DNA from 3 places in the Peribacillus sp. QJM3NY_7 genome. Region 2 is predicted to be linked to each of the others. Evidence: a T-box and tRNA genes for the amino acid it is inferred to sense, from the RefSeq annotation. Region 2 holds a T-box; the other regions hold tRNA genes.
The links. A T-box is a leader RNA that pairs with one kind of tRNA and senses whether it is charged. The one in region 2 lies ahead of AC0VX1_RS18540 (valine--tRNA ligase), so its partner is inferred to be a tRNA-Val.

Region 1 (9,690 bases), 1.1 Mb from region 2:
CTTATCGGGGTGGGAGACAGTGTCAGGTGGGCAGTTTGACTGGGGCGGTCGCCTCCTAAAGAGTAACGGAGGCGCCCAAAGGTTCCCTCAGAATGGTTGGAAATCATTCGTAGAGTGTAAAGGCACAAGGGAGCTTGACTGCGAGACCTACAAGTCGAGCAGGGACGAAAGTCGGGCTTAGTGATCCGGTGGTTCCGCATGGAAGGGCCATCGCTCAACGGATAAAAGCTACCCCGGGGATAACAGGCTTATCTCCCCCAAGAGTCCACATCGACGGGGAGGTTTGGCACCTCGATGTCGGCTCATCGCATCCTGGGGCTGTAGTCGGTCCCAAGGGTTGGGCTGTTCGCCCATTAAAGCGGTACGCGAGCTGGGTTCAGAACGTCGTGAGACAGTTCGGTCCCTATCCGTCGCGGGCGCAGGAAATTTGAGAGGAGCTGTCCTTAGTACGAGAGGACCGGGATGGACGCACCGCTGGTGTACCAGTTGTCTTGCCAAAGGCATAGCTGGGTAGCTACGTGCGGACGGGATAAGTGCTGAAAGCATCTAAGCATGAAGCCCCCCTCAAGATGAGATTTCCCATGGCGCAAGCTAGTAAGATCCCTGAAAGATGATCAGGTTGATAGGTCAGAGGTGGAAGCATGGTGACATGTGGAGCTGACTGATACTAATAGATCGAGGACTTAACCAACGCTTTTTAAAAAATGAAATACCTTCTTATTATCTAGTTTTGAAGGAATGAAAATTTCTTCTTGCATTTTCTCAAAAAGACGTTATAATAATATATGTCTTGAAAAAATGTTAACATTGTTTGGTGACGATAGCGAAGAGGTCACACCCGTTCCCATTCCGAACACGGCAGTTAAGCTCTTCAGCGCCGATGGTAGTTGGGGGTTTCCCCCTGTGAGAGTAGGACGTCGCCAAGCAGGTTTCATATGGAGGATTAGCTCAGCTGGGAGAGCATCTGCCTTACAAGCAGAGGGTCGGCGGTTCGATCCCGTCATCCTCCACCATTTTACACCTGCCGGTGTAGCTCAACTGGTAGAGCAACTGACTTGTAATCAGTAGGTTGGGGGTTCAAGTCCTCTTGCCGGCACCACTTTTTAAGATAGTACAAGCACGAGCCATTAGCTCAGTTGGTAGAGCATCTGACTTTTAATCAGAGGGTCGAAGGTTCGAATCCTTCATGGCTCACCATTTATATGCGGGTGTGGCGGAATTGGCAGACGCACCAGACTTAGGATCTGGCGCCGCAAGGCGTGGGGGTTCAAGTCCCTTCACCCGCATCTTTCATGCGGAAGTAGTTCAGTGGTAGAATACAACCTTGCCAAGGTTGGGGTCGCGGGTTCGAATCCCGTCTTCCGCTCCACTTTTCGTATGTGCCGGGGTGGCGGAACTGGCAGACGCACAGGACTTAAAATCCTGCGGTAGGTGACTACCGTACCGGTTCGATTCCGGTCCTCGGCACCATCATAAATATGCGCCCGTAGCTCAATTGGATAGAGCATCTGACTACGAATCAGAAGGTTGTAGGTTCGACTCCCGCCGGGCGCACCATGTTTTTATTGCGGGAAGTAGCTCAGCTTGGTAGAGCACTTGGTTTGGGACCAAGGGGTCGCAGGTTCGAATCCTGTCTTCCCGACCACGTGATTTTTAATGAATGGGGCCTTAGCTCAGCTGGGAGAGCGCCTGCCTTGCACGCAGGAGGTCAGCGGTTCGATCCCGCTAGGCTCCACCATTTTTCAATCAGAAACTTATATTATATTGGCGGTGTAGCTCAGCTGGCTAGAGCGTACGGTTCATACCCGTGAGGTCGGGGGTTCGATCCCCTCCGCCGCTACCAATAAATATAAGGACCTTTAGCTCAGCTGGTTAGAGCAGACGGCTCATAACCGTCCGGTCGTAGGTTCGAGTCCTACAAGGTCCACCATATTCATTTTTTTAAGCCGTGGAGGTATACCCAAGTTCGGCTGAAGGGATCGGTCTTGAAAACCGACAGGGGAGTCAAATCCCGCGGGGGTTCGAATCCCTCTACCTCCTCCATTTTTTCTAAAAGCAGCAAGTTGTTTTAAAACAACCTTACATAAAGGATGCATGCAAAACAATATTCACGAAAACTTGATGCTAATCGTTTCATTATTACCGTCGCGGGGTGGAGCAGTCCGGTAGCTCGTCGGGCTCATAACCCGAAGGTCGCAGGTTCAAATCCTGTCCCCGCAATTATTAGGTCCCGTGGTGTAGCGGTTAACATGCCTGCCTGTCACGCAGGAGATCGCGGGTTCGATTCCCGTCGGGACCGCCATTATTTAAATTGAATACATATGTGGCTCAGTAGCTCAGTCGGTAGAGCAAAGGACTGAAAATCCTTGTGTCGGCGGTTCGATTCCGTCCTGAGCCACCATATTTTACAAAATTACGGCGATTGTGGCGAAGTGGTTAACGCACCTGATTGTGGTTCAGGCATTCGTGGGTTCGATTCCCATCAGTCGCCCCATTTCGCGGGTGTAGTTTAGTGGTAAAACCTCAGCCTTCCAAGCTGATGATGAGGGTTCGATTCCCTTCACCCGCTCCAAATATGGGCCTATAGCTCAGCTGGTTAGAGCGCACGCCTGATAAGCGTGAGGTCGATGGTTCGAGTCCATTTAGGCCCACCATATTCATATTGTTCCGCAGTAGCTCAGTGGTAGAGCATTCGGCTGTTAACCGAACGGTCGTAGGTTCGAGTCCTACCTGCGGAGCCATGGGGAAGTACTCAAGAGGCTGAAGAGGCGCCCCTGCTAAGGGTGTAGGTCGCGCGAGCGGCGCGAGGGTTCAAATCCCTCCTTCTCCGCCAGTTGGCCCGTTGGTCAAGCGGTTAAGACACCGCCCTTTCACGGCGGTAACACGGGTTCGAATCCCGTACGGGTCATAACAAAAAAGGAAGCATACATTCATGTATGCTTCTTTTTTTCATTTATTTTCCTTGATATAACCATCTTTTTGTTTATAGGGAATGTCTCCAAGTTGGGATTCTATATTTTCTTCTTTCAGGGTATCTTCATATTCCTTTTGCTTTTTGTTCGGTATATCCACTCTCGTTTTTCCTTCGATATCATTTGCTGCAAATCCTTCATAGTCTTCAGGAAATCCATCCGTTTCATCCTCGTTTTTATAAAGATCATTGTAATTGTCATGATCACCGGTATAATCAGATGGCGTTTCTGATGTACCGAATTTGGCCACTTCACCAAAGCTATCTTCTTTAGCCGCCATTTCGATTCCATGACGATTTTCAAAATGATCACCCTTGGATGGAATCAGTATATCCTCTTCCACTGGCCTGTCTTGTGAAAGCGTTCGTTCTGGGGCATGCTCGACACAGTAGAGGGTGCTTGGGATCGCTTCAAGCCTCTCGATGGGGATTTCCTTATTGCAGGTTTTACAATGGCCATACGATCCTTCTTCCATGGCTTTCAAAGCTTCTTCTATTTTCTCCATTTCGGATTGTGCATGCTCATCGAGTGCTTGATTCCGTTCCATCTCGAATAATTCGGTCCCTAGGTCTGCAGGATGATTATCATAGGATGATAATTCACTTACGGATTCCGTCTGGCTTTTATCCAGAACGGATTGTTCATCATTTTGAATTCTTTTACATAGCTCATTTTTTTCCTGAAGCAGTTCTTTTTTTAATTTTTGCGTTTGTTGTTTCGTTGCCATATCCAATTCACTCCTTCTAAACTAAAGTCCAAATCTCTTTTTATATTGGTAAGGTGGTTGTATTATCTATTACCCGAATCGGAGTATAGGAAAACAATATGGAACGGAAGATAGAAAAAAGGACTGAGCGGATGGGCTCAGTCCCCGGAGACTATATAAGATAGCTGATGAATAATCCAATGGCCATGAGTAAACCAAAGAAGGTGTTCGTTTGGGCAGTGGCTTTCATTGCCGGCACCATCGTGATCGGCTGTGTTTTACCTACGAAGCCTTTTATTGCGGCCATTGCCTTCGGTATGCTAAGGAAGGCAAGGAGAATCCAAGCCGTAACGCTTCCGGTAAGAACGAGCCCAACAAGCCATAGATAAGAGAAAGCGAACATGATTGCCATGAATGTCAGGGCGTTTTTCCTGCCCATCACGACTGGCATCGTTTTGCGGCCATGTGCCTTATCCCCATCATGATCCCGGAGGTTATTGGATAAGTTGATCAGCCCTACCAGTATCCCACTTGGAATGGCAATTAAGATGGCTGTTGAAGAAACATCACCGGTTTGAATGAAAAAGGCGATCAGGATTATCAAAAAGCCCATGAACAATCCAGAAAAAAGTTCCCCGAACGGTGTATATGAAATGGGCAGGGGACCGCCTGTATAAAGATAGCCGACAAGCATGCAAACGAGGCCTACTGCAGCTAGCCACCAAGACGATGCGGCACAGATATAGATTCCAATGATCAAGGCGATGGCATACATGCCAAGGGCCAAGTTCATGATTAGTCTGGGGGTCATCCCATGACGGACGATCCCGCCTCCGATGCCTACGGATTCCTCCGTATCCAGGCCTCTCTTGAAATCATAGTATTCATTGAATAAATTGGTTGCAGCTTGAATCAGGATACTTGCAACCATCATGGCAGCGAATAGTAACCAATTCACTCCATCTTCCAAAAGTGCAATCACAGTTCCAAGTAAGACTGGGACAAAAGCTGCGGTTAGTGTATGTGGACGAATTAACTCCCACCAAATCTTCCAGGTCCGTTTAAGGGGAAGTCCGTCGTATTCTGTTTGCATTATTTCTCTCCTCAAAATCATTATTGGTTCTCTCGAAATTATAACAAATATTAAAATGTTGCACAAAAGGTTATCCTAATAAATGCAGGAAAAGTGAGTATGGGTGTAATTGAAATTCATGGGTGATTCATTTCCAAAATCAAGGGTATTTCTCTACATTCGCTAAGATTCATATAATAAGGAAAAAAGCAGGGAAGAATCGTTCGGTAAAGGGGCGTTTTATTGACATGAGGTTCAAGGGAGGTGTATCTTTAAATAGGTTAAATAGCTTTTAAAATGTACATTTGGGGGGATTTTTTTGGCTATCTCAGAGGAAACTGAACAGTTTCAGGGACTGGCTTCAGCTATACAAAAGGCGAAGGACTTGAATGATCAAGTTCTATTCAGTCATATTAAGAAGATTAAATGCAACAGCCCCCTTTCATTTTATCAAGCTGGAAGAGAACGGTATGCAGGTGAACGCTTTTTCTGGGAGGACCCTGCAAAGGAAATAACCATCACCGGTTTAGGCAATGTTAAGAAACTCAAAGCGGCATCGAATGCCGAACGTTATAGAGAAGTCGAAAAGAGCTGGATCAAACTGCAGAATGATGCTGTCAAAACAGGAGTGACCGATGTAGAAGCGACAGGTCCTTTACTGTTTGGGGGCTTTTCTTTTGATTATGAAACTGACAGTACGCTCCTTTGGAATCAGTTCGGGGACAACCTATTTTATATACCTGCCTTCATGCTGTCAATGGTGGGGAAACAAGCTTACTTAACGACAAACTTACTTTGTTCGCCTGATGATTCAGAAAAACTCTTCATAGATATGATAAATGAACGGGAAGCTTTCCTCTTCGAAAGCTTGGATGGCAATGGATTGGGTGCAAATTCCCTAGTTATGCAGAGGGAAGTCGAACCTGAGGAATGGAAGCGGACGGTCGCAGAGGCTGTTCAGGAAATCAAGACGACAGATCTCGACAAGATTGTTTTGGCAAGGGAGCTTCGACTTGGTTTTGAACGTTCCATCGATTCGGGGAAAGTGCTTGAACGATTGATTGCTGAGCAGCCATTGAGTTATATTTTCAGTTTGGAGGCTGGTGGTGACTGTTTTGTCGGTGCCACTCCCGAACGTTTGATTAAGAAACAGGGAAATGAAGTTTTTTCTACATGCCTTGCCGGATCGATGCGGCGAGGGAAAGATGAGCAAGAAGATGTTTGTCTTGGTGAAGAATTGCTTCATGACCAAAAGAATTTACAAGAGCATCAATATGTCGTGTCGATGATATCCAATGCTTTTGATTCTGTATGCGAAAAGGTGATGGTCCCAGCCGGACCGACACTTATGAAAAACCGACATATCCAGCATTTGTACACACCGGTTCGCGGTATATCCAAGAAAGGTGTCACGATTTTTGAATTTGTCGAGAACCTCCATCCCACACCTGCCATGGGCGGACTTCCAAAAGAAAAGGCTGTTGTCCGAATTCGGGAATTGGAAGGTCTGGAACGCGGATTTTATGCGGGTCCTTTAGGCTGGGTGGATACGTATGGGAACGGGGAATTCGCTGTAGGGATACGTTCTGCCCTGATACAGAACAATGAGGCATCGCTCTTTGCCGGATGCGGAGTAGTGGAAGATTCGACACCCGAAAGTGAATTCCGGGAAACGGGGATTAAATTCAATCCGATGTTAAGTGCTTTAGGAGGAAATCTTAATGAATGACCGAGATGCATTGACAGCGTATGCTGCTTCATTCGTCGATGAGCTTGCACAAAATGAGGTGAAGCATGTGGTGGTGAGCCCAGGTTCACGATCCACGCCACTGGCTTTGCTGCTAGTGGAACATCCTGATATCGAAATTCATATTAATGTGGATGAGCGTTCGGCTGCTTTTTTTGCCCTTGGTTTGGCTAAGGTCTTAAGAGAACCTGTCGGACTTCTTTGTACGTCCGGTACAGCCGCTGCAAACTATTACCCAGCCGTCATCGAGGCTTTCTATTCAAGAGTGCCGCTTATTGTACTTACCGCTGACCGTCCGCATGAATTGCGAGATGTCGGAGCCCCGCAGGCGATCGATCAAATACACCTTTACGGGAGACATGTAAAATGGTTTGTCGAAATGGCACTTCCTGAAAGCACGGAAGGGATGATGCGGTATGCCAGAACGGTCGGTGCAAGGGCAGTGGCTACAGCGGCCGCTGAACCGGCAGGGCCTGTACATTTGAATTTCCCGCTTCGAGAACCATTGATTCCGGACCTGGATCAAGCAAAAGAGTTCAGGCAAAATAAAAGGAAGCCTGCAGTGTTGATTGACAGTGGAGAACGGTCATTGTCCGCATCACAAATAGAAGTGGTTGCAACTACATTGTCAAAAGCTAAGCAAGGTATCATTGTATGTGGTGAATTACCGCATCCAGAGATGAAGGAAGCCATTGTCGCATTAGCGAAAAAGCTTGCTTTTCCGGTACTGGCTGATCCCCTTTCACAGTTAAGGAGCGGAAGTCATGATAAAGCCAACATCATTGATGCGTACGATACATTTCTGCGCGATGAAACAGCAAAAGCGGCGTTCAGGCCGGAAGTGATCTTGCGATTCGGGGCAATGCCTGTTTCTAAACCGTTATTGTTATTCATGAAAAAACAAAAACAGGCGATTACTTTGGTCGTCGATGGCGGAGCAGGCTGGCGCGAACCAGCCGGTTTGGCAACGAATATGATTTACAGCGAAGAGAAAGATTTTTGTCTGCGAATAGCTGAAGGCATTACTTCTTCCCCTGATGATGAATGGCTTCGCTTATGGCAAACCGTCAACGGAGCGACGAAGGATGCCTTAGCCTCCGTCAGGGATGAAGCGGAGTTAAGCGAAGGCAAGCTGTTCGCCTTGCTTGCTGATATGATGCCATTGGAGTCGACGTTATTTGTCGGGAATAGTATGCCTATACGTGATTTGGATACTTTCTTTTTGAATAATGAAAAAGGAATCCAAACCATTGCCAATCGCGGGGCGAATGGCATCGATGGTGTCGTTTCCACTGCACTTGGCGTGAGCACGGTATCGAAAAATTCAGTGCTGGCAATCGGGGATTTAAGCTTTTTCCATGATATGAATGGCTTGCTTGCAGCAAAACTTCAAAAACAAAATATCACGATTTTGCTGGTTAATAATGATGGCGGCGGCATTTTTTCCTTCTTGCCGCAGGCGAATGAGAGGGAACATTTCGAAACGCTATTCGGCACGCCTCATGGGCTTGATTTTTCACATACTGCCCAGCTTTATGGCGGTAAATACAACAAGGTGCAAAATTGGGATGAGTTCGAGAAGGTATTTACAGAGTCGTTCGAAATTCAAGGTCTGAAAATCATCGAAGTACCGACAGAAAGAGAGTCCAATTTACAAAAGCATCGAAATTTGTGGAGCTTTGTTTCCCAGGAAATAAAAATGGTGTTAGACAGGGAAATATCATGAATATTGTCAGCAAGGATGTCAATTATGCTGTTGAAATAACGGGAAATGGGGATCCTCTTGTTCTTTTGCATGGATTTACGGGAAATCGGGATACATGGAAATTTCTCATCCCGCTACTGAGTGACAGGTATACGCTGATCATGGTCGACATCATCGGACATGGCATGTCTGCATCACCAGCTGACTATCGAAGGTATGAGCTGGAAAATGTGGCTGAGGATATCAAGTATATTTTGGATGTGTTACATTTCCCGAAAGCCCATATCCTTGGATACTCGATGGGCGGAAGGCTCGGATTGGGATTTGCCTGTTTGTATCCTGAGTATGTTGATACATTGATACTGGAGAGTGCTTCACCAGGTCTTTTAACAGAAGAGGAACGGGAAATCCGAAGGGGAAATGATCGGAGGCTTGCCGAACGGATTCTTGCAAATGGCATGGAAGCGTTTGTGGATCAATGGGAAAACATCCCGCTGTTTGAAAGCCAAAAACGGTTGTCGGCCAAAACCAGGTCAGCCATTCGGGAGCAGCGGTTGGCAAATGACCCTGCCGGCCTTTCCAATAGCCTTCTTGGCATGGGGACCGGCAGTCAGGCTTCTTACTGGGAACAACTGCAAACCCTTGATTTCCCGGTGCTCCTTGTAACCGGTGAACTTGACCATAAGTTTTGTCGAATAGCGGACTCGATGAAAAAAGAGCTGAAGCGCGCCGAATGGAAAATAATAAATGATGCGGGACATGCGATTCATGTGGAAGTTGGAGAAAAGTTTGGTAAAATAATAAGTGAGTTTTTAAAGCGAAATAAAAGGAGGAATTAATGTGACGATTCAATGGGAAACAATACGTGAATATGATGAGATTTTGTATGAAAAATATAACGGGATTGCGAAAGTGTCCATCAATCGACCGCATGTACATAATGCATTCACGCCAAAAACGACTGCTGAAATGATTGATGCATTTGCAAGGGCGCGTGATGATTCCAGCATTGGTGTCATTATTTTAACAGGTGTAGGCGGCAAAGCATTCTGTTCAGGCGGAGACCAAAAAGTCCGCGGAAATGGCGGATATGTGGGTGAAGATAACATTCCGCGTCTAAATGTTCTTGATTTGCAACGTTTGATCCGCGTCATTCCAAAACCAGTCGTAGCCATGGTGGCAGGATATGCAATTGGCGGAGGTAATGTCTTGAACGTGGTATGTGACTTGACGATTGCTGCTGACAATGCAATTTTCGGACAAACTGGACCGAATGTAGGAAGCTTTGATGCTGGTTATGGTTCTGGCTACCTTGCACGTATCGTGGGTCATAAAAAGGCGCGTGAAATCTGGTACCTATGCCGTCAATACAATGCACAGGAAGCATTGGATATGGGATTGGTCAACACGGTCGTGCCTTTAGACCAATTAGAAGCGGAAACGGTTAAATGGTGTGAAGAAATGCTTGAGAAGAGCCCGACTGCACTT
Region 2 (9,690 bases):
CTGCCTTCTCAAAAGCAATTTCCCCGAGTGTGTTACCCAGGATATTCGTATGTTCCAAAGAGATCGAGGTAATGATCGAAAGAAACGGCTGGATGACATTGGTTGTGTCAAGCCTGCCTCCCAAACCGGTTTCCATCAAAACCAAATCGACTTCCTTTTTGCTAAAATAAGAGAATGCCATTGCAGTCAAAATTTCGAACTGGGTGGGACCATTCCCCTTGCTGTCCATCTCATGGATGATCGGCCAAAGCTTCCGGAAGACATCGATGAATTCCTGATCACTGATTTCATCCTCATTCACCTTCAGCTGTTCATTCATCCGTATTAAATAAGGAGAAGTGAAGGAAGCGACCCGAATCCCTTGGGCAAGCAGAATTTCTTTAATATATTGCAGTGTCGATCCTTTCCCGTTGGACCCCGCAATGTGAATATACTTTAGCTCCTTGTGCGGGTCGCCTAATTCAGTTAACAATGTTTCCATCCGTGACAGGCCAAAATTCATGCCCAATCGAACTTGGCGCCGTTCAAAAAATTGATTGATTTCCTTCATGGTTGTAACCATTATCGTGGAGCCTCCTCTTTCTTTATACCGCTCTTATGCGTTAAGATTATTTTATCAATATATGTACGATTAACCTAGATGAAAGGTAGTGTTTTACCATGAAAACTTCAGATTTCCACTGTTGGATTGTCGTCAACGGCTATTTACAGCATGATAAGTTTTCCAGTTTAGCTTTGTTCATTAAAGAGGCGGCTGAAAGGAAAGATATCACGGCAACCCTTATCCGCAATTCAGATCTCATGCCCATAATCGAAAAAGGAGTGCCGCTGCTTAAAGGAAACTTTGATAAGCTGCCGGATTTTGTTCTGTTCATGGATAAAGACATTCATTTGGCGCGCCATTTGGAATTGCTCGGCATCCCCGTATATAACAGCAGTGCAGCAATCGATATATGCGACAGCAAAGCAAAAACACATCAAGCCTTAACAGGGCATGACATACCGATGCCGAAAACCATATTTCCCCCTTTTACGTACGAAGGGATTGAAAGGGTCAATATGGATGCTTTCATCCAAATCGGCAATGAACTCGGTTATCCTCTAATCGTTAAGGAAGCATACGGTTCTTTTGGGGAACAAGTATATTTAATCCAAACAGAGGATGAGTTACTGAAGACGATCCGTGATCTTGGCCACAAACCATTTATCATCCAGGAATTCATCGAGCACAGTAAAGGTCGGGATATTCGCGTGAATGTCGTGGGCAATCAAGTCATAGCAGCGATGCAACGTCATTCCGAGCAGGACTTCCGAGCTAATATGACTGCCGGGGGGCAGGCTGCACCATATATCCCCACCAGTGAAGAAGCACAACTTGCCATTCGATGTGCGCAAATTCTGGGTGCCGACTTCGCTGGCGTCGATTTGCTGTTTGGTGAAGAAGGTCCGCTTTTGTGCGAAGTGAATTCAAATTCGCATTTATTGAACATTTATGAATGTACAGGCATCAACATCGCCGATAGCATGTTCGATTATATCTTGAAAGAATTAGGAAAAGGAAGTGCATCTAATGAAAAAACAAGCAGGCTGGTTGATTTATAACCGTGAGGATGCCTTGAAAAATAAAGGATACATAGATTGGATGCTTGACGAAGCCAGTAAGCTTGATCTTGATTTACACTTTCACTTTCGGGAAGACCTTAGGATCGGACATCGTTTCAACAAGTTGTATGTGGAACATGAGATACAGCCAATTTCATTGCCGGACTTTGCCATCATCCGGACCATCGATCCTTTTTTCACTAAGCAACTTGAGCAATTGGGGATTGCTTGCTTTAACTCCTCCTTCGTATCGGAAATCGCGAATGACAAAGCAAAGACGCATCAATATTTGTCCTCGCTGGGGATTCCAATGGCCGATACCGTATATTGTAACGGAAGGCCGAGTGCCGATGACATGGAGCTCCCTTTCATTGCTAAAGAAACAAGCGGCCGCGGCGGGAAACAAGTATTTCTAATCGAGCATGCCGATGATCTTGCCCAGCTGAATGATGGGAATTGGATAGTTCAAAAACCTGGCTTATTCGGTAGGGATATCCGCGTTTTTGTAATTGGAAAAAAAGTGAAGGCTGCTGTACTTAGGGAATCCGCTTCCAGTTTCAAGGCAAATTATACGCTGGGCGGATCGGCTTCGCTATATGAGCTGACTGCGCATGAATTAGCCCTTGTTGAAAGAGTAATGGGTTCATTTGATTTCGGCCTGGTCGGTATCGATTTCATATTTGCCGAAGATGGCAGCCTCATGCTGAACGAGATTGAGGATGTCGTCGGGAGCCGGACATTAAGTGCACTAAGTGATATGAATATCGTATGGGAGTACCTTTCATTCATAAAAGAAAGCATATCCTCTTCTTAAATAGCATGTAAACAGAAAAAGGATGAACCGGCTTCAAGCTGGTTCATCCTTTTGTTTTACAGTTGTTTCAGTTCGCTGATCCTGTGGATTACAGAGTCGCGTTTTTCGCTATAGTCTTTTTCCTTGGCACGTTCTTCTTCGATGACACTTGCCGGCGCCTTTTTGACGAAGCCCTCGTTGCCTAATTTTTTCTGTACACGCTCAACTTCTTTATTAAGTTTGTCGAGTTCTTTTTCAAGACGTTTCACTTCTTCGTCAATATTGATCAGTCCTGTAAGCGGAAGGATTAGTTCTACGCCAGTCACGACAGCTGTCATGGCTTGAGCAGGCTCTTCGACTTCGATGCCGATCGTCAATTGTTCAGGATTACAGAAACGCTCGATATAGCTGCTGTTTTTCTGTAATGTCGCTAAGATGGCCTCATCTTTCGCTTTTAAAATCAAATTGATTTTTTTGCTTAACGGTGTGTTCACCTCAGCACGGATATTACGGACGGAGCGGATGATTTCAACAAGCAGCTTCATTTCCTCGGCTGCAGCTGTATCTGTCAACTCTTCATTCACTTCCGGCCAAGCGGCAACAGTGATGGACTCACCTTGATGCGGTAGGTTCTGCCAGATTTCTTCGGTAATGAATGGCATGAACGGGTGTAACAATCTCATTGTGTTATCCAGTACATACGCCAAGATCGAGCGCGTCGTTTTCTTAGCCGCTTCGTCTTCTCCATATAGCGGAAGCTTCGCCATTTCAATATACCAGTCACAGAAGTCATCCCAAATGAAGTTGTATAGCACACGGCCCACTTCACCAAACTCATAACGGTCCGCAAGTCTGGTTACGTTGGAAATCGTTTCATTCAAACGCGTCAAGATCCATTTATCGGCTACAGACTTCTCACCGCTTAAATCGATTTCGTCATACGTCATGCCATTCATGTTCATCAAAGCAAAACGTGATGCGTTCCAAATCTTATTGGAGAAATTCCAAACTGCTTCGACTTTTTCCGTACTATAACGAAGGTCCTGGCCTGGCGAGCTGCCCGTAGATAAGAAGTAACGCAGGGAATCGGCACCGTATTGATCGATGACATCCATCGGATCGACACCATTGCCTAGCGATTTACTCATCTTGCGCCCCTGTTCGTCACGAACCAGTCCGTGGATCAGCACATCTTCAAATGGTCGTTCACCTGTGAACTCAAGAGCTTGGAAAATCATCCGTGATACCCAGAAGAAAATGATATCATAGCCTGTCACAAGTGCCCCGGTTGGATAGTAACGTTGGAAATCGACACTGTCCTTGTCAGGCCAGCCCATAGTCGAGAACGGCCATAATGCCGAGCTGAACCATGTATCAAGGACATCTGTATCCTGTTCCCAGTTTTCAGCGTCCGCCGGCTCTTCATGACCTACATACACTTCACCTGTTTCTTTATGATACCAGGCGGGAATGCGGTGTCCCCACCAAAGCTGACGGGAAATGCACCAGTCGCGGATATTTTCCATCCAATGCAGGTACGTTTTCTCGAAACGGTCCGGTACGAAATGAACTTTTTCCTCATCGGTTCCTTTTTGAAGCTCAACGGATGCATCAGCCAGCGGCTGCATCTTAACGAACCATTGCGTCGAAAGATATGGTTCAACAACAGCACCGCTTCTCTCTGAATGGCCTACTGAGTGAAGGTGATCTTCGATTTTGAAGAGTACTCCTTCTTCCTGAAGGTCCTTGACGATTTGCTTACGGCATTCAAAACGGTCCATGCCTTCATATTTACCGGCCTTTTCATTCATCGAGCCATCTTCATGCATGACAAGGATGCGCTCCAAATCGTGACGGTTCCCGATTTCGAAGTCATTCGGATCATGAGCAGGAGTAATTTTGACCGCGCCTGAACCGAATTCCATATCGACATAATCATCACCGACAATCGGGATTTCCCTGCCTGTAATTGGCAAGCGGACCTTTTTGCCGATCAAGTGTTTATAACGGTCATCTTCAGGGTGTACAGCAACAGCAGTATCGCCAAGCATCGTTTCTGGACGGGTGGTGGCAATTTCAATTTCACCCGATCCGTCAACCAATGGATATTTCATATGGTAAAATGCGCCCTGCACATCTTTGTAAATGACCTCGATATCGGATAACGCCGTTTTCGTTGATGGATCCCAGTTGATGATGTATTCGCCGCGATAAATCAAGCCCTTGTTATAAAGCGAAACGAACACTTCGCGCACTGCTTTTGAAAGACCTTCATCCAGGGTGAAGCGTTCACGGGTATAATCAAGTCCAAGACCTAGCTTTGACCATTGTTCACGGATATGGCTCGCATATTCCTCTTTCCATTTCCATGTCTCTTCCACGAATTTTTCACGCCCAAGGTCATAACGGCTCACGCCATCCGCACGAAGTTTCTGTTCTACTTTCGCTTGAGTGGCAATACCGGCATGGTCCATGCCTGGTAACCATAAAACATCATAGCCTTGCATCCTTTTCATGCGTGTCAATATATCTTGAAGTGTCGTATCCCAAGCGTGGCCAAGATGCAGCTTACCTGTAACGTTAGGCGGCGGGATGACAATCGTGTATGGTTCTTTTTTATCGTCACCCGTCGTTTCGAAAAACTTTCCATCAAGCCACCATTTGTAGCGGCCTTTCTCTATCGTCTGCGGATCATATTTAGTCGGCATTGAAATTTGGTTCTCTTCCATATCATTTCCTCCTTTTGGGCATAAAAAAAACTTCCATCATCTCAAAAGGACGAAGGAAGTTGTTCGCGGTGCCACCTTTTTTCCGAAAAAGAAAAAAATCCCTTTCGGCTCTCAAATCGGATAACGGCTCTTCACCGGCCCTCGCTACTAAGAAGTTCACGAAGACTGCTCGCGGACGACTTCGGATGCTGCTGCCTGGAAACCTCGCACCAATTTGGTTTCCTCTCTGAAAAGTGCATTTCATCTTACTATTTCCGGTCTTTGCATTGATTTATATTCATATGTAAAAACATTGAATGCATATAGTATATAGTACAAAAAACATGGGGCTCCAGTCAATCATCTTTTCGCTTACTTACTCAGGAATCATCCCATTTGATGCATTCATGTTCATTTTCTTTATTTTATCCTCCAGAAACAGTGAATGTGACGGCTGTTTCACCTTTTTCACTGCCCACCCATAGAATATAAGAAGTCCTAAAAAGGAAGGTAATAATATGAAGCGAAGATATACTCCCTATACTTTACCGCCTTGGGTGAAAAAATTCCGCGGTGTCTGCCAGCAGTTCATCGTCCCCTTTATCGTATTCCAAGGATTACGCACGCTGATTTTCCCTACTTTTTTCGATATGCTCCTGCTTATCGCGTTTATTTTCCTGGCCATGTCTTTGTATTTCGAATGGATTTAATTATTCCCTTACAGCAAAAAAATATACATGACTGGAGATGATCCAATCATGTATATTTAGCTTGGGGGTGATTGTTCTTCTTTGGCAGCCTCGGCAGCCGCCTTTTTCTTCTGTTCGATTTCTTCGATTCTCATCACCATATATTCAATATTTTTCAATAGCCAAAATTGCCGCTGAAGTTGCATGACATTATCAAGCTCTGAACGATGGCCCCTGCCATCGGAATAACCCTTCACTAATTCCAAAGCTGATCCAGGGAATGCCAGATAACTTTGCATGAGCAATAATTCTTCTTCTTTTAACGGAAAATAACGAAAATAGTTATATAGCCAGTCAACACAGTCATCGCATTGGACAGGATAAGTCCTGGCCGCTTTAACGAGAAATGGCAGTAAATCGAAATGAGGCGGAGCCGTATTCGAATTCTCAAAATTGATGAAGTAGCCATATCCCCGCTCATCATAAACGAAATGCTTCAAAGAAACCTTTCCGTGCGTTACCACGGTTCGAACCTTTTCACTATCCTTCGTTTTTTCATACCAGGTTTCAAACTTCTTGATCGAGTACTTCAGCGCCTGTGAAATATCAGTGTAGAAAGAACAAACCGTGAGTTCGAATGGAGACATATACCACTTCTTTTCACAGCTGACAATATACTCTTCTATAAATTCCTTTTCGTTATTCCAGGCATCAAGCGTCCGCTCATAATGTGCTTCCCGTTCCTCAATATCCACTTGCATTTCCTTAACGGAAAGTGTATGCATCCGAGCAAGCTCCCTGAACAATTGCTTATGCTTTTCATCGCGCTCCCCGTCCCTTTCATCATTGAGCCAGGGCATCAGGTAATACAAACGTCCATTATGCAGAACGGCGTAACGCTGATCCATCGTTTGATAAATGGGAACGATTCGATTATAGCCGCGATGGTACAGTTTTTGAACATTTTTGATAAAATCAATGCCGTTATGCGGTGACATGGATTTCAAGGCAAATGTACCGCGATCACTGTATACTTTTTTTACACGCCCGAAGTCCTCAATATATTGTACATACATGGCATATTCCTTCAATACGGTCTCCGTGTCCCGATCCCGATTGGCAGGCTGCTGATTCTCGTTTTCCCTCACGAGACTCACTCACTTTCTCTAAAAAAACTAAACAATCCGCTTCCTCTAGCATTTAAAAAACAGGAGCAGAGCATATGCCCTGCTCTCTGTCCCGGTCAATTCTTATACGCAACCGCCTTCGGTATATAAATGACTTGCCCTTCATGGACGTTCTGATTCGACTCCAATTCATTGCTGAAAAGGATCGATTGAACCGTAACATCATATCGTTGAGCCAAGTCATCAAGCGTTTCCCCTTGCTGAACAATGCAAACCTTCATCCTTACCAGTTCTTCTTCTTGTTTCCGTCCGAATAAATCCATGATGGAAAGCTGCTTTTCATCATGATCGGCCGTTTCTTTTTCATCACGTTCCGCTGCTTGTTTCCTGCCTTTGAAACTCTTACCCTCCTTAGCCGGAGGCGCAGGTCTTTCCCTCTTTTTGAATAGATCGCTTATGGACGAATTGGATTCCTCTTCCTGCTCCACCTTCACATTCTCATTAAGGATAGGACCCGCTGTAACGGCATCGTCTTCCTGCCGGATGACATCCTCGGTTTCTACATTTAAAACTGGGCTACTTTCATGATTGGTTGCTTGACTTGGCTCTTCTTCTACTTCTTCTATAAATGTCACTCTAGGAATCTCCAAGGAATCCTGCCTGCTTGGTTCTTCCTCCAATTTCAACTCTCCCATGGAAGGTACCTTTTCCGGGGAGTCAGGCGGATCACCAATTACTTCTTCCTCTACAGCTTCAGCTTCTTCCTGTCTATGCACTTCCGTTTCCCATTCCTCCTCTTCAGGATATGGTGAAACCGGAATTTCAAAAACGGGAGCATTATGCTGATCGCTTAAATAAATCGGTTCCTCTTCTTCTTCTTCATTTGCTTCAGAAACCCGTTTTGACTCTGCAGAAAAAGGCGCGTATAACTCTTCTTCCTCCTCATCACGGAAAACGGGCTGAAAATCCGGGATTGGCGGCACTGCGGCTGCATAAGGAATATATGACTCATTTTCCCCATCCGTTTCTTCCTGATCCTCCGTTTCCCCAACTTCCTGCTCAGTATCAAACCGTTCTTCCACATATGAATCATTATAGATTCCGGTTATCAAAAGGTCCGCTTGCAATTTCAAGCAGTTATGCTCTGGCATGGCATAATCAAAGCTTTGAATCGAGACATCAACCTCATCCAAAGAGGCAATCCGATTATTCGGAATCGTTATATCAACCGGAAAACGGTGTGTGAACTCATTAAGTCCATTGGGATGCCTCTCGACCTTTTGAACCGCTTTTGGCAAAAAGGTCTGCGAAAACTCCTCTTCTTCACCATTTTGCGAGTCTTTGTATTCACCGCTTAAATCCAACGAGCCTCGTATAAAAACATATTGATCACTTTCTTGAATCGACACATTTGGATCAAGGGAAATAGAGTATAGCTCAGCCACTTCCTGTCCCTTCTGGAACCAAACGGATTCCTCTAAAGAAAATCGTAAATACGATTCATTTTCTTGCGACAAGACAACTCCTCCTTTCAGCTTCATGAAACGGTACCTATACCAATATCAATCTATGAAGGGAGGAAGCTGTTTATTCCTTAATTCATTTGCAGCTCTCCTTAGATATTCCCTGAATTAAAAGAAAGAGGTTCAATTTTCAGGCTAAATCAAGCGGGAATAACAATCAGCTAGAAAAGCCCGCTCGGCATACCGCCAGATTAATTCCCAACAGCCTATTAATTCTGCATTCTACCAATTATTTAGACCTACCTCCAATTAATTCGGCCGTGAACGTTAAATTCGGTTCTTCCACGTACGGATTGAATTCAAAAAAACTGGCTGCATTTCTCCAAAAGTTTTTGGAAAAATGGCAGCCAGTTCAAATTTATCATTATCGAATATCGCGGTAGCTCATGAAGCCTTGAATCATTTTTTTAATTTGGCAAAAGCCTGTTCTGCCGCAGCAATGGTTTTTTCGATATCTTCATCACTATGTGCAGTGGAAAGGAATAACCCTTCAAATTGTGACGGCGGCAAGTAGATGCCTTGATTCGCCATTTCCCTATAGTAGGAAGCAAAGAACTCTAAATCGGATGTTTTTGCTGTATCATAGTTTACGACATCCTCATTAGTAAAGAAAAGTCCAATCATGGAACCGGCACGGTTGAATGTATGGGGAACACCGTACTTATCCGCTGCCGCTCCAATTCCTTTTTCGAGCATATCCCCTTTTCGAGTGAACTCAACATAAGATTCTGGAGTCAATTGGCTCAGCGTTTCAAGGCCGGCCGTCATGGCAAGAGGATTACCGGACAATGTTCCCGCTTGATAGATTGTCCCACTCGGGGCAATTTGTTCCATGAATTCGCGCTTGCCTCCAAATGCTCCGACAGGCAAGCCGCCGCCAATTACTTTCCCAAGGCAAGTCAGGTCAGGTACGATGCCAAAATAGCCTTGTGCACAATTATAGCCGACACGGAACCCTGTCATGACTTCGTCAAAGATCAATAAAGCCCCGTATTGGGTCGTCACTTCACGTAAGCCTTCGAGGAAACCAGGTTGTGGCGGAACCACACCCATATTCCCTGCAACAGGTTCTACGATGATACAGGCGATGTCTTCGCCAAATTGTTCAAACGCATATTTGGTTGCAGCAAGATCATTATAGGCTACGGTAATCGTATTTTTTGCAATGCCTTCCGGTACACCAGGGCTATCCGGTAAACCTAATGTTGCAACGCCGGAACCCGCTTTGATCAGCAATGAATCGCCATG
Region 3 (9,690 bases), 2.5 Mb from region 2:
CAAAGAAAAAAGGCCCCAACATTTAAGTTGAGACCTTGATTCTATAAGCATTTTTGATACCGGTGGCCGGGGTCGAACCGGCACTCCAGAGGAACACGATTTTGAGTCGTGCGCGTCTGCCAATTCCGCCACACCGGCATGTATGTTGGAGGCGGCAACCGGAATCGAACCGGTGGTAAAGGTTTTGCAGACCTCTGCCTTACCGCTTGGCTATGCCGCCAACGTTTTTTGGAGCGAAAGACGGGATTCGAACCCGCGACCCCAACCTTGGCAAGGTTGTATTCTACCACTGAACTACTTTCGCATATGGCTGGGCTAGAAGGGATCGAACCTTCGCATGACGGAATCAAAATCCGTTGCCTTACCGCTTGGCTATAGCCCATTAACGTTGTAATCATTATATCATATTTTTTAAAATGGGGCGACTGATGGGAATCGAACCCACGAATGCCTGAACCACAATCAGGTGCGTTAACCACTTCGCCACAATCGCCATTATAGAATTTAAATTGGCAGGGGTAGTAGGACTCGAACCCACACTGGAGGTTTTGGAGACCTCTGTTCTACCTTTAAACTATACCCCTGTAATAAAAATGGTGGAGGGGGGCAGATTCGAACTGCCGAACCCGAAGGAGCGGATTTACAGTCCGCCGCGTTTAGCCACTTCGCTACCCCTCCGCATATAGATGAAACATGGTGCCGGCAAGAGGACTTGAACCCCCAACCTACTGATTACAAGTCAGTTGCTCTACCAGTTGAGCTACACCGGCACTACTATGGTGGCTCAGGACGGAATCGAACCGCCGACACAAGGATTTTCAGTCCTTTGCTCTACCGACTGAGCTACTGAGCCAAACAATAAAAATGGCGGTCCCGACGGGAATCGAACCCGCGATCTCCTGCGTGACAGGCAGGCATGTTAACCGCTACACCACGGGACCATAGATTGCGGGGACAGGATTTGAACCTGCGACCTTCGGGTTATGAGCCCGACGAGCTACCGGACTGCTCCACCCCGCGACGGTAATAATGTTGCTATTATACATCAAGTTTTCGTGTTAAGCGTTTCAATGGGCTGAATAATCAATCCTTTATGCAGAAACAACCTGATCTTATTGAAAATGGTGGAGGATGACGGGATCGAACCGCCGACCCTCTGCTTGTAAGGCAGATGCTCTCCCAGCTGAGCTAATCCTCCAAAATGTTGTCTAAATGGTGACCCGTACGGGATTCGAACCCGTGTTACCGCCGTGAAAGGGCGGTGTCTTAACCGCTTGACCAACGGGCCAGGTATAAATGGCGGAGAGCAAGGGATTTGAACCCTTGAGACAGGGTTACCCGTCTACACGATTTCCAATCGTGCTCCTTCGGCCACTCGGACAGCTCTCCAATAATGGCTCCGCAGGTAGGACTCGAACCTACGACCGTTCGGTTAACAGCCGAATGCTCTACCACTGAGCTACTGCGGAACAATATAAGCTTGGCGACGTCCTACTCTCACAGGGGGAAACCCCCAACTACCATCGGCGCTGAAGAGCTTAACTGCCGTGTTCGGAATGGGAACGGGTGTGACCTCTTCGCTATCGTCACCAAACAATGTTAACATTTTTTCAAGACATATATTATTATAACGTCTTTTTGAGAAAATGCAAGAAGAAATTTTCATTCCTTCAAAACTAGATAATAAGAAGGTATTTCATTTTTTTAAAAGCGTTGGTTAAGTCCTCGATCTATTAGTATCAGTCAGCTCCACATGTCACCATGCTTCCACCTCTGACCTATCAACCTGATCATCTTTCAGGGATCTTACTAGCTTGCGCCATGGGAAATCTCATCTTGAGGGGGGCTTCATGCTTAGATGCTTTCAGCACTTATCCCGTCCGCACGTAGCTACCCAGCTATGCCTTTGGCAAGACAACTGGTACACCAGCGGTGCGTCCATCCCGGTCCTCTCGTACTAAGGACAGCTCCTCTCAAATTTCCTGCGCCCGCGACGGATAGGGACCGAACTGTCTCACGACGTTCTGAACCCAGCTCGCGTACCGCTTTAATGGGCGAACAGCCCAACCCTTGGGACCGACTACAGCCCCAGGATGCGATGAGCCGACATCGAGGTGCCAAACCTCCCCGTCGATGTGGACTCTTGGGGGAGATAAGCCTGTTATCCCCGGGGTAGCTTTTATCCGTTGAGCGATGGCCCTTCCATGCGGAACCACCGGATCACTAAGCCCGACTTTCGTCCCTGCTCGACTTGTAGGTCTCGCAGTCAAGCTCCCTTGTGCCTTTACACTCTACGAATGATTTCCAACCATTCTGAGGGAACCTTTGGGCGCCTCCGTTACTCTTTAGGAGGCGACCGCCCCAGTCAAACTGCCCACCTGACACTGTCTCCCACCCCGATAAGGGGCGCGGGTTAGAATTTCAATACAGCCAGGGTAGTATCCCACCAACGCCTCCACCGAAGCTGGCGCTCCGGCTTCTCAGGCTCCTACCTATCCTGTACAAGCTGTACCAAAATTCAATATCAGGCTGCAGTAAAGCTCCACGGGGTCTTTCCGTCCTGTCGCGGGTAACCTGCATCTTCACAGGTACTATAATTTCACCGAGTCTCTCGTTGAGACAGTGCCCAGATCGTTACACCTTTCGTGCGGGTCGGAACTTACCCGACAAGGAATTTCGCTACCTTAGGACCGTTATAGTTACGGCCGCCGTTTACTGGGGCTTCGGTTCAAAGCTTCGCTTGCGCTAACCTCTCCCCTTAACCTTCCAGCACCGGGCAGGTGTCAGCCCCTATACTTCGCCTTGCGGCTTCGCAGAGACCTGTGTTTTTGCTAAACAGTCGCCTGGGCCTATTCACTGCGGCTTTTCTGGGCTATTCACCCTAAAAAGCACCCCTTCTCCCGAAGTTACGGGGTCATTTTGCCGAGTTCCTTAACGAGAGTTCTCTCGCACACCTTAGGATTCTCTCCTCGCCTACCTGTGTCGGTTTGCGGTACGGGCACCTTACATCTCACTAGAGGCTTTTCTTGGCAGCGTGGAATCAGGAACTTCGGTACTAAATTTCCCTCGCCATCACAGCTCCGCCTTAATGGAAACGGGATTTGCCTCGTTTCCGGCCTAACTGCTTGGACGCGCATATCCAACAGCGCGCTTACCCTATCCTTCTGCGTCCCCCCATCGTTCAAACGATGTATAGGTGGTACAGGAATATCAACCTGTTGTCCATCGCCTACGCCTTTCGGCCTCGGCTTAGGTCCCGACTAACCCTGAGCGGACGAGCCTTCCTCAGGAAACCTTAGGCATTCGGTGGAAGGGATTCTCACCCTTCTTTCGCTACTCATACCGGCATTCTCACTTCTAAGCGCTCCACCAGTCCTTCCGGTCTGACTTCAACGCCCTTAGAACGCTCTCCTACCATTGACACCATACGGTGTCAATCCACAGCTTCGGTGATACGTTTAGCCCCGGTACATTTTCGGCGCGGAGTCACTCGACCAGTGAGCTATTACGCACTCTTTAAATGGTGGCTGCTTCTAAGCCAACATCCTGGTTGTCTAAGCAACTCCACATCCTTTTCCACTTAACGTATACTTTGGGACCTTAGCTGGTGGTCTGGGCTGTTTCCCTTTCGACTACGGATCTTATCACTCGCAGTCTGACTCCCAAGAATAAGTATTTGGCATTCGGAGTTTGACTGAATTCGGTAACCCGTTGGGGGCCCCTAGTCCAATCAGTGCTCTACCTCCAATACTCTCATCTTGAGGCTAGCCCTAAAGCTATTTCGGAGAGAACCAGCTATCTCCAGGTTCGATTGGAATTTCTCCGCTACCCACACCTCATCCCCGCACTTTTCAACGTGCGTGGGTTCGGGCCTCCATTCAGTGTTACCTGAACTTCACCCTGGACATGGGTAGATCACCTGGTTTCGGGTCTACGACCTCATACTCATTCGCCCTATTCAGACTCGCTTTCGCTGCGGCTCCGTCTCATCAACTTAACCTCGCATGAAATCGTAACTCGCCGGTTCATTCTACAAAAGGCACGCCATTACCCATTAACGGGCTTTGACTACTTGTAGGCACACGGTTTCAGGATCTATTTCACTCCCCTTCCGGGGTGCTTTTCACCTTTCCCTCACGGTACTGGTTCACTATCGGTCACTAGGGAGTATTTAGCCTTGGGAGATGGTCCTCCCTGCTTCCGACGGGATTTCTCGTGTCCCGCCGTACTCAGGATCCACTCAGGAGGGAACGAAGTTTCAACTACAGGGTTTTTACCTTCTTCGACGGACCTTTCCAGGTCGCTTCATTTACCCCGTTCCTTTGTAACTCCATGTTGAGTGTCCTACAACCCCAAGAGGCAAGCCTCTTGGTTTGGGCTAATTCCGTTTCGCTCGCCGCTACTCAGGAAATCGCGTTTGCTTTCTCTTCCTCCGGGTACTTAGATGTTTCAGTTCCCCGGGTCTGCCTTCAGTACCCTATGTATTCAGGTAAAGATACTGTTCCATTACGAACAGTGGGTTTCCCCATTCGGAAATCTCCGGATCAAAGCTTACTTACAGCTCCCCGAAGCATATCGGTGTTAGTCCCGTCCTTCATCGGCTCCTAGTGCCAAGGCATCCACCGTGCGCCCTTTCTAACTTAACCGTTAAAAAAGATCTTACAGATGCTTTGAAAAAAATTAATTGCCTTCTATCTATTATCTAGTTTTCAAGGAACAAAGCAGAAAGAATCCATCACATCGTGATGTTTGTCTTTCCTATTTGAATGAATTACTCATTCAAAACTGAACAAAACAAAAGCGCTCTCGTAATTATCCTTAGAAAGGAGGTGATCCAGCCGCACCTTCCGATACGGCTACCTTGTTACGACTTCACCCCAATCATCTGTCCCACCTTAGGCGGCTGGCTCCATGAAGGTTACCTCACCGACTTCGGGTGTTACAAACTCTCGTGGTGTGACGGGCGGTGTGTACAAGGCCCGGGAACGTATTCACCGCGGCATGCTGATCCGCGATTACTAGCGATTCCGGCTTCATGCAGGCGAGTTGCAGCCTGCAATCCGAACTGAGAATGGCTTTATGGGATTCGCTTACCTTCGCAGGTTTGCAGCCCTTTGTACCATCCATTGTAGCACGTGTGTAGCCCAGGTCATAAGGGGCATGATGATTTGACGTCATCCCCACCTTCCTCCGGTTTGTCACCGGCAGTCACCTTAGAGTGCCCAACTGAATGCTGGCAACTAAGATCAAGGGTTGCGCTCGTTGCGGGACTTAACCCAACATCTCACGACACGAGCTGACGACAACCATGCACCACCTGTCACTCTGTCCCCCGAAGGGGAAAGCCCTATCTCTAGGGTTGTCAGAGGATGTCAAGACCTGGTAAGGTTCTTCGCGTTGCTTCGAATTAAACCACATGCTCCACCGCTTGTGCGGGCCCCCGTCAATTCCTTTGAGTTTCAGCCTTGCGGCCGTACTCCCCAGGCGGAGTGCTTAATGCGTTAGCTGCAGCACTAAAGGGCGGAAACCCTCTAACACTTAGCACTCATCGTTTACGGCGTGGACTACCAGGGTATCTAATCCTGTTTGCTCCCCACGCTTTCGCGCCTCAGTGTCAGTTACAGACCAGAAAGTCGCCTTCGCCACTGGTGTTCCTCCAAATCTCTACGCATTTCACCGCTACACTTGGAATTCCACTTTCCTCTTCTGCACTCAAGTTCCCCAGTTTCCAATGACCCTCCACGGTTGAGCCGTGGGCTTTCACATCAGACTTAAGGAACCACCTGCGCGCGCTTTACGCCCAATAATTCCGGACAACGCTTGCCACCTACGTATTACCGCGGCTGCTGGCACGTAGTTAGCCGTGGCTTTCTGGTTAGGTACCGTCAAGGTACCAGCAGTTACTCTGGTACTTGTTCTTCCCTAACAACAGAACTTTACGACCCGAAGGCCTTCTTCGTTCACGCGGCGTTGCTCCGTCAGACTTTCGTCCATTGCGGAAGATTCCCTACTGCTGCCTCCCGTAGGAGTCTGGGCCGTGTCTCAGTCCCAGTGTGGCCGATCACCCTCTCAGGTCGGCTACGCATCGTCGCCTTGGTGAGCCATTACCTCACCAACTAGCTAATGCGCCGCGGGCCCATCTATAAGTGACAGCGTAAACCGTCTTTCCATCTTCTCTCATGCGAGAAAAGAACGTATCCGGTATTAGCTCCGGTTTCCCGAAGTTATCCCAGTCTTATAGGCAGGTTGCCCACGTGTTACTCACCCGTCCGCCGCTAATCTCAGGGAGCAAGCTCCCATCGATTCGCTCGACTTGCATGTATTAGGCACGCCGCCAGCGTTCGTCCTGAGCCAGGATCAAACTCTCCGAAGAAATGTTTGACTTGCTCATTTGCTTTTTTGATAGTGTGTGCTCACTTAAAATTTAACGTTGGCGCTTTGTTTTGTTCAGTTTTCAAAGAGCAATTTCGATGTCGTCTACTTCGTAAGCGACTTTTACATCTTATCATGTTTTCAACTCTGTTGTCAACATGTTTTTTTATTTTTTTGTTTTGATGAAGCTGCGAAAGCTGATGTCCCGCAGCGACATGTATTAATATAACACCTATATTATTATTGGTCAACAATAAAAATGCATTTTTTTAAAAGTTTTTTGATACACGATAAAACCGATGATATACCTCGTGCCCTTTTGTCTCCACTTTGATGACATCGATTACCTTCTTCTCTATCAAATATTCCAATAAAACGCCTAGGTCTACTGAATAAAACTTAACTTCCGGATGATCCATAAGCTCTGCAATCGTCCACGGATCTTCTTTCATTCCCATTATTTCGACCAAATGCTGTGAACCTGCATTCGTCCTCGAATATATAAGAAATTCGCTCGCAAGGAATAAAAGCTCCAATCTTTTTTCGAGCGTTTCCTCACTGCTGATCAATTCTTTATACAGCTTGTAAATTTCAGGTTCCATATGCTTCACTTGGTTCCAGACAGTAACCTCCGGATAAAAGCCCTGTTCTATTATCTCCAAACGGGCCAAATGATGCAGGGAATGAACGATATGATTGTATGCCTCAAGATGATGGCCTTTTTCAAAGAAGCTTTTCCCATCCATGTACCTGCGAATTAACTTCGCGAACTCCATCCCCATCTTTAACTTCCTTCCATAGAAGGGGAACTCCCGGATTTCGGTTTTCAAACGGTCCAGATATTCGTTCCGGTCAAAAAGGACCTTCCCATTATATATCCAGTCAACCACTTTACGGTTCGTGCCTAATAGGAGCCATTCTTTTAATTGGTCTTCCTTTACGATATGCAGGGCCGCCTTTTTATCCTGGTATGTGTAGTGTTTTAAAAACACGGCCTCTTCTGCTTCGTCTGCAATTACAAAAAGGATGTAGTCAAACGTATCGGTAATCGGGCTATTATCATCTCTTTTTTCTACTAACAAGATTCCAAGTGTAGATTTTAAACTTGCTCGCTCTTGATAAATCGGGCGAAGGATATCTTCCATCATAAATTCCTCCAAAACCTTTTTTTTAGATTTTCGGCAAAACTCTTCAAATTCCTGCTTAGTTCCCTTACCCCAAACCATTTCAATTCAAAAGTAATATGTATCCTTTATTTCTTTTTTGTTCCATCCATTGTTTATGTTATAGTTAAAGTTATATTTTAGGAGGGACAATCCATGGCTAAATATTCTAGCAAAATCAATAAAATACGCACTTTTGCTTTGAGTTTGATTTTCATTGGCTTTATCGTAATGTACCTTGGGCTTTTCTTCAAAACACATCCTGTTGTCATGACGATTTTCATGGGGCTGGGCCTTTTATTCATAATCGCAAGCACAGGGGTTTATTTCTGGATTGGAATGCTTTCTACAAAATCGATCCAGGTTGTCTGCCCTAACTGCAGCAAACCTACAAAAATACTAGGACGTGTAGACATTTGCATGCATTGTGAAGAACCATTGACACTTGACAAAAAGTTGGAAGGCGAAGAATTCAATGAAAAATATAACCGGAAAAGCCTGCATGATTAAGTCGATTAGCTGAATTCCCTTTCACGAAGGCTTTAACAATTGTATCATTTCTTCATAAACATGAAAAAAAGTTCCAACCAAGTGGAGGAACTTTTTTTAATGCGATTCTTTTTTCGCACAATCCATACAGTCGCCGTAGATTTCCATCCGATGGTGACTAACATTGAAACCAGTGACTTGTGCTGCGAAATGCTCGACTTCATCCAATGCAGGATAATCGAAGTCCACAATTTTCCCGCAAGTTTGGCAAATTACATGATAATGATTCGTCGTCACAAAATCAAACCTTGCCGAAGAATCCCCATACGTAAGTTCTTTTACCAAACCTACCTCACGGAACACACGCAGGTTGTTATAAACCGTTGCCACACTCATATTCGGAAACTTGCCTTCCAGCGCTTTATATATATCATCAGCGGTAGGGTGGGACATGCAGCTTATCAAATACTCAAGTATTGCATGGCGTTGAGGAGTTATTCTTACACCGGTATCTTTTAAGGAATCCAACGCTTCTTTTAACTGAACTTCAGACACCGTCATCCACCTCTTTTTCTTATTAAGTATGCATTCTTAAATTATAATGTTTATAAATAGTGTACCTTTTATACGTTGAATTTGTCAATAATTCAATGGCTTAACCATTCTTTTTTAGTTTATTCATGAAGACTTGATTCTTTCCCATTTTTGCATTGAACTTAGTATCCCCTAGATAAGTCGATTACGTTGGTGAAGTCTTTTCCAGCTTTCAGGTATTCACGCATATTTTTTTCGAATATAGCAAAGGTCCTTGGTAAATATTCTCCGCTTTTACTTGAAAGATGCGGTGTGACTGTAACATTCTCCATCCTCCAAAACGGATGCCCTTTTCCTAAAGGCTCCGGATCAAATACATCCAAGATGGCATGAGACAATTCCCCGGCATCCAGGGCTTCGATCAGCACTTCATCTTTAATCAGGTCACCGCGGCCAATATTCACGAATACTGCAGATTCTTTCATGGCTTTGAAGTGTTCTTTTTGCAGAAGGCCCTTCGTTTCATCCGTACTTGGCAGGACGGATACAATATAATCGGCTCCCGGTATGGCTTCCAATAAATGATCCAGGTCATAAAGGTGATCAATGGATTCCACAGTTTTCCCGCTCCGGTTCACTCCTATCGTCTTCATCCCAAAGGCTTTCCCAAGACGAGCCACTTCCCCACCTATTGCACCCACACCCAATACGAGCATGGTCTTGCCATTCAATTCCCCTACTTCAATCTTTCTATCCCACAATTCTTCCTTTTCATTCTTCATAAGCAGCTTCAATTTCTTTTCATATTGCAAAAGCATCCCTATCGTATACTCGGCCATCGGGATTTTATGTATGCCTCTTGCGTTGGTCACCATAATGCCTCGTTCCTCGATGGCTTTAAATGGCATTAGTTCCATCCCTGCACTCATGACCATGATCCATTTCAAGTTCGCTGCTTTCTCAATGATTTCTTCAGTTAAATCTTCACCATATGTAATTAAGATTTCCGCTTCACGAAGCGGCCCATCTTTCCATTCTTTTTGATAAATGAAGTTCAAATCAGGAAAAGCTTTCATCATTTTCATTTGGATACCTTCATTCGGAATGACAGTCGAAAGTATTAACATGTTTA

Region 1: it encodes a tRNA-Val, which carries the amino acid that the T-box ahead of AC0VX1_RS18540 (valine--tRNA ligase) is inferred to sense. The anticodon was not compared.
Region 3: it encodes a tRNA-Val, which carries the amino acid that the T-box ahead of AC0VX1_RS18540 (valine--tRNA ligase) is inferred to sense. The anticodon was not compared.

Annotation. Positions count from the first base shown of each region.
Region 1 covers NZ_CM149663.1:4,937,025-4,946,714, reverse strand. The annotation lists rRNA gene AC0VX1_RS23925 (23S ribosomal RNA) at 1-691, shown strand, start outside; rRNA gene rrf (5S ribosomal RNA) at 811-926, shown strand; tRNA gene AC0VX1_RS23915 (tRNA-Val) at 938-1,013, shown strand; tRNA gene AC0VX1_RS23910 (tRNA-Thr) at 1,024-1,099, shown strand; tRNA gene AC0VX1_RS23905 (tRNA-Lys) at 1,122-1,197, shown strand; tRNA gene AC0VX1_RS23900 (tRNA-Leu) at 1,205-1,286, shown strand; tRNA gene AC0VX1_RS23895 (tRNA-Gly) at 1,295-1,369, shown strand; tRNA gene AC0VX1_RS23890 (tRNA-Leu) at 1,382-1,470, shown strand; tRNA gene AC0VX1_RS23885 (tRNA-Arg) at 1,481-1,557, shown strand; tRNA gene AC0VX1_RS23880 (tRNA-Pro) at 1,569-1,645, shown strand; tRNA gene AC0VX1_RS23875 (tRNA-Ala) at 1,663-1,738, shown strand; tRNA gene AC0VX1_RS23870 (tRNA-Met) at 1,767-1,843, shown strand; tRNA gene AC0VX1_RS23865 (tRNA-Ile) at 1,854-1,930, shown strand; tRNA gene AC0VX1_RS23860 (tRNA-Ser) at 1,951-2,043, shown strand; tRNA gene AC0VX1_RS23855 (tRNA-Met) at 2,147-2,220, shown strand; tRNA gene AC0VX1_RS23850 (tRNA-Asp) at 2,227-2,302, shown strand; tRNA gene AC0VX1_RS23845 (tRNA-Phe) at 2,326-2,401, shown strand; tRNA gene AC0VX1_RS23840 (tRNA-His) at 2,419-2,494, shown strand; tRNA gene AC0VX1_RS23835 (tRNA-Gly) at 2,499-2,572, shown strand; tRNA gene AC0VX1_RS23830 (tRNA-Ile) at 2,578-2,654, shown strand; tRNA gene AC0VX1_RS23825 (tRNA-Asn) at 2,667-2,741, shown strand; tRNA gene AC0VX1_RS23820 (tRNA-Ser) at 2,743-2,833, shown strand; tRNA gene AC0VX1_RS23815 (tRNA-Glu) at 2,837-2,908, shown strand; gene AC0VX1_RS23810 (TraR/DksA C4-type zinc finger protein) at 2,950-3,699, opposite strand; gene AC0VX1_RS23805 (1,4-dihydroxy-2-naphthoate polyprenyltransferase) at 3,851-4,771, opposite strand; gene AC0VX1_RS23800 (isochorismate synthase) at 5,070-6,479, shown strand; gene menD (2-succinyl-5-enolpyruvyl-6-hydroxy-3-cyclohexene-1-carboxylic-acid synthase) at 6,472-8,223, shown strand; gene menH (2-succinyl-6-hydroxy-2,4-cyclohexadiene-1-carboxylate synthase) at 8,220-9,041, shown strand; gene menB (1,4-dihydroxy-2-naphthoyl-CoA synthase) at 9,049-9,690, shown strand, end outside.
Region 2 covers NZ_CM149663.1:3,868,615-3,878,304, forward strand. The annotation lists gene AC0VX1_RS18525 (bifunctional folylpolyglutamate synthase/dihydrofolate synthase) at 1-562, opposite strand, end outside; gene AC0VX1_RS18530 (ATP-grasp domain-containing protein) at 661-1,602, shown strand; gene AC0VX1_RS18535 (ATP-grasp domain-containing protein) at 1,571-2,416, shown strand; gene AC0VX1_RS18540 (valine--tRNA ligase) at 2,473-5,124, opposite strand; T-box leader at 5,167-5,395, opposite strand; gene AC0VX1_RS18545 (hypothetical protein) at 5,622-5,813, shown strand; gene ysxE (spore coat protein YsxE) at 5,870-6,940, opposite strand; gene AC0VX1_RS18555 (LysM peptidoglycan-binding domain-containing protein) at 7,036-8,436, opposite strand; gene hemL (glutamate-1-semialdehyde 2,1-aminomutase) at 8,842-9,690, opposite strand, start outside.
Region 3 covers NZ_CM149663.1:790,904-800,593, reverse strand. The annotation lists tRNA gene AC0VX1_RS03825 (tRNA-Leu) at 58-138, opposite strand; tRNA gene AC0VX1_RS03820 (tRNA-Cys) at 147-220, opposite strand; tRNA gene AC0VX1_RS03815 (tRNA-Gly) at 230-304, opposite strand; tRNA gene AC0VX1_RS03810 (tRNA-Gln) at 308-382, opposite strand; tRNA gene AC0VX1_RS03805 (tRNA-His) at 418-493, opposite strand; tRNA gene AC0VX1_RS03800 (tRNA-Trp) at 511-584, opposite strand; tRNA gene AC0VX1_RS03795 (tRNA-Tyr) at 595-678, opposite strand; tRNA gene AC0VX1_RS03790 (tRNA-Thr) at 695-770, opposite strand; tRNA gene AC0VX1_RS03785 (tRNA-Phe) at 778-853, opposite strand; tRNA gene AC0VX1_RS03780 (tRNA-Asp) at 866-941, opposite strand; tRNA gene AC0VX1_RS03775 (tRNA-Met) at 947-1,020, opposite strand; tRNA gene AC0VX1_RS03770 (tRNA-Val) at 1,123-1,198, opposite strand; tRNA gene AC0VX1_RS03765 (tRNA-Glu) at 1,214-1,288, opposite strand; tRNA gene AC0VX1_RS03760 (tRNA-Ser) at 1,298-1,389, opposite strand; tRNA gene AC0VX1_RS03755 (tRNA-Asn) at 1,395-1,469, opposite strand; rRNA gene rrf (5S ribosomal RNA) at 1,479-1,594, opposite strand; rRNA gene AC0VX1_RS03745 (23S ribosomal RNA) at 1,714-4,646, opposite strand; rRNA gene AC0VX1_RS03740 (16S ribosomal RNA) at 4,823-6,373, opposite strand; gene AC0VX1_RS03735 (nucleotidyltransferase-like protein) at 6,642-7,517, opposite strand; gene AC0VX1_RS03730 (YgzB family protein) at 7,692-8,045, shown strand; gene perR (peroxide-responsive transcriptional repressor PerR) at 8,142-8,585, opposite strand; gene AC0VX1_RS03720 (D-2-hydroxyacid dehydrogenase) at 8,741-9,685, opposite strand.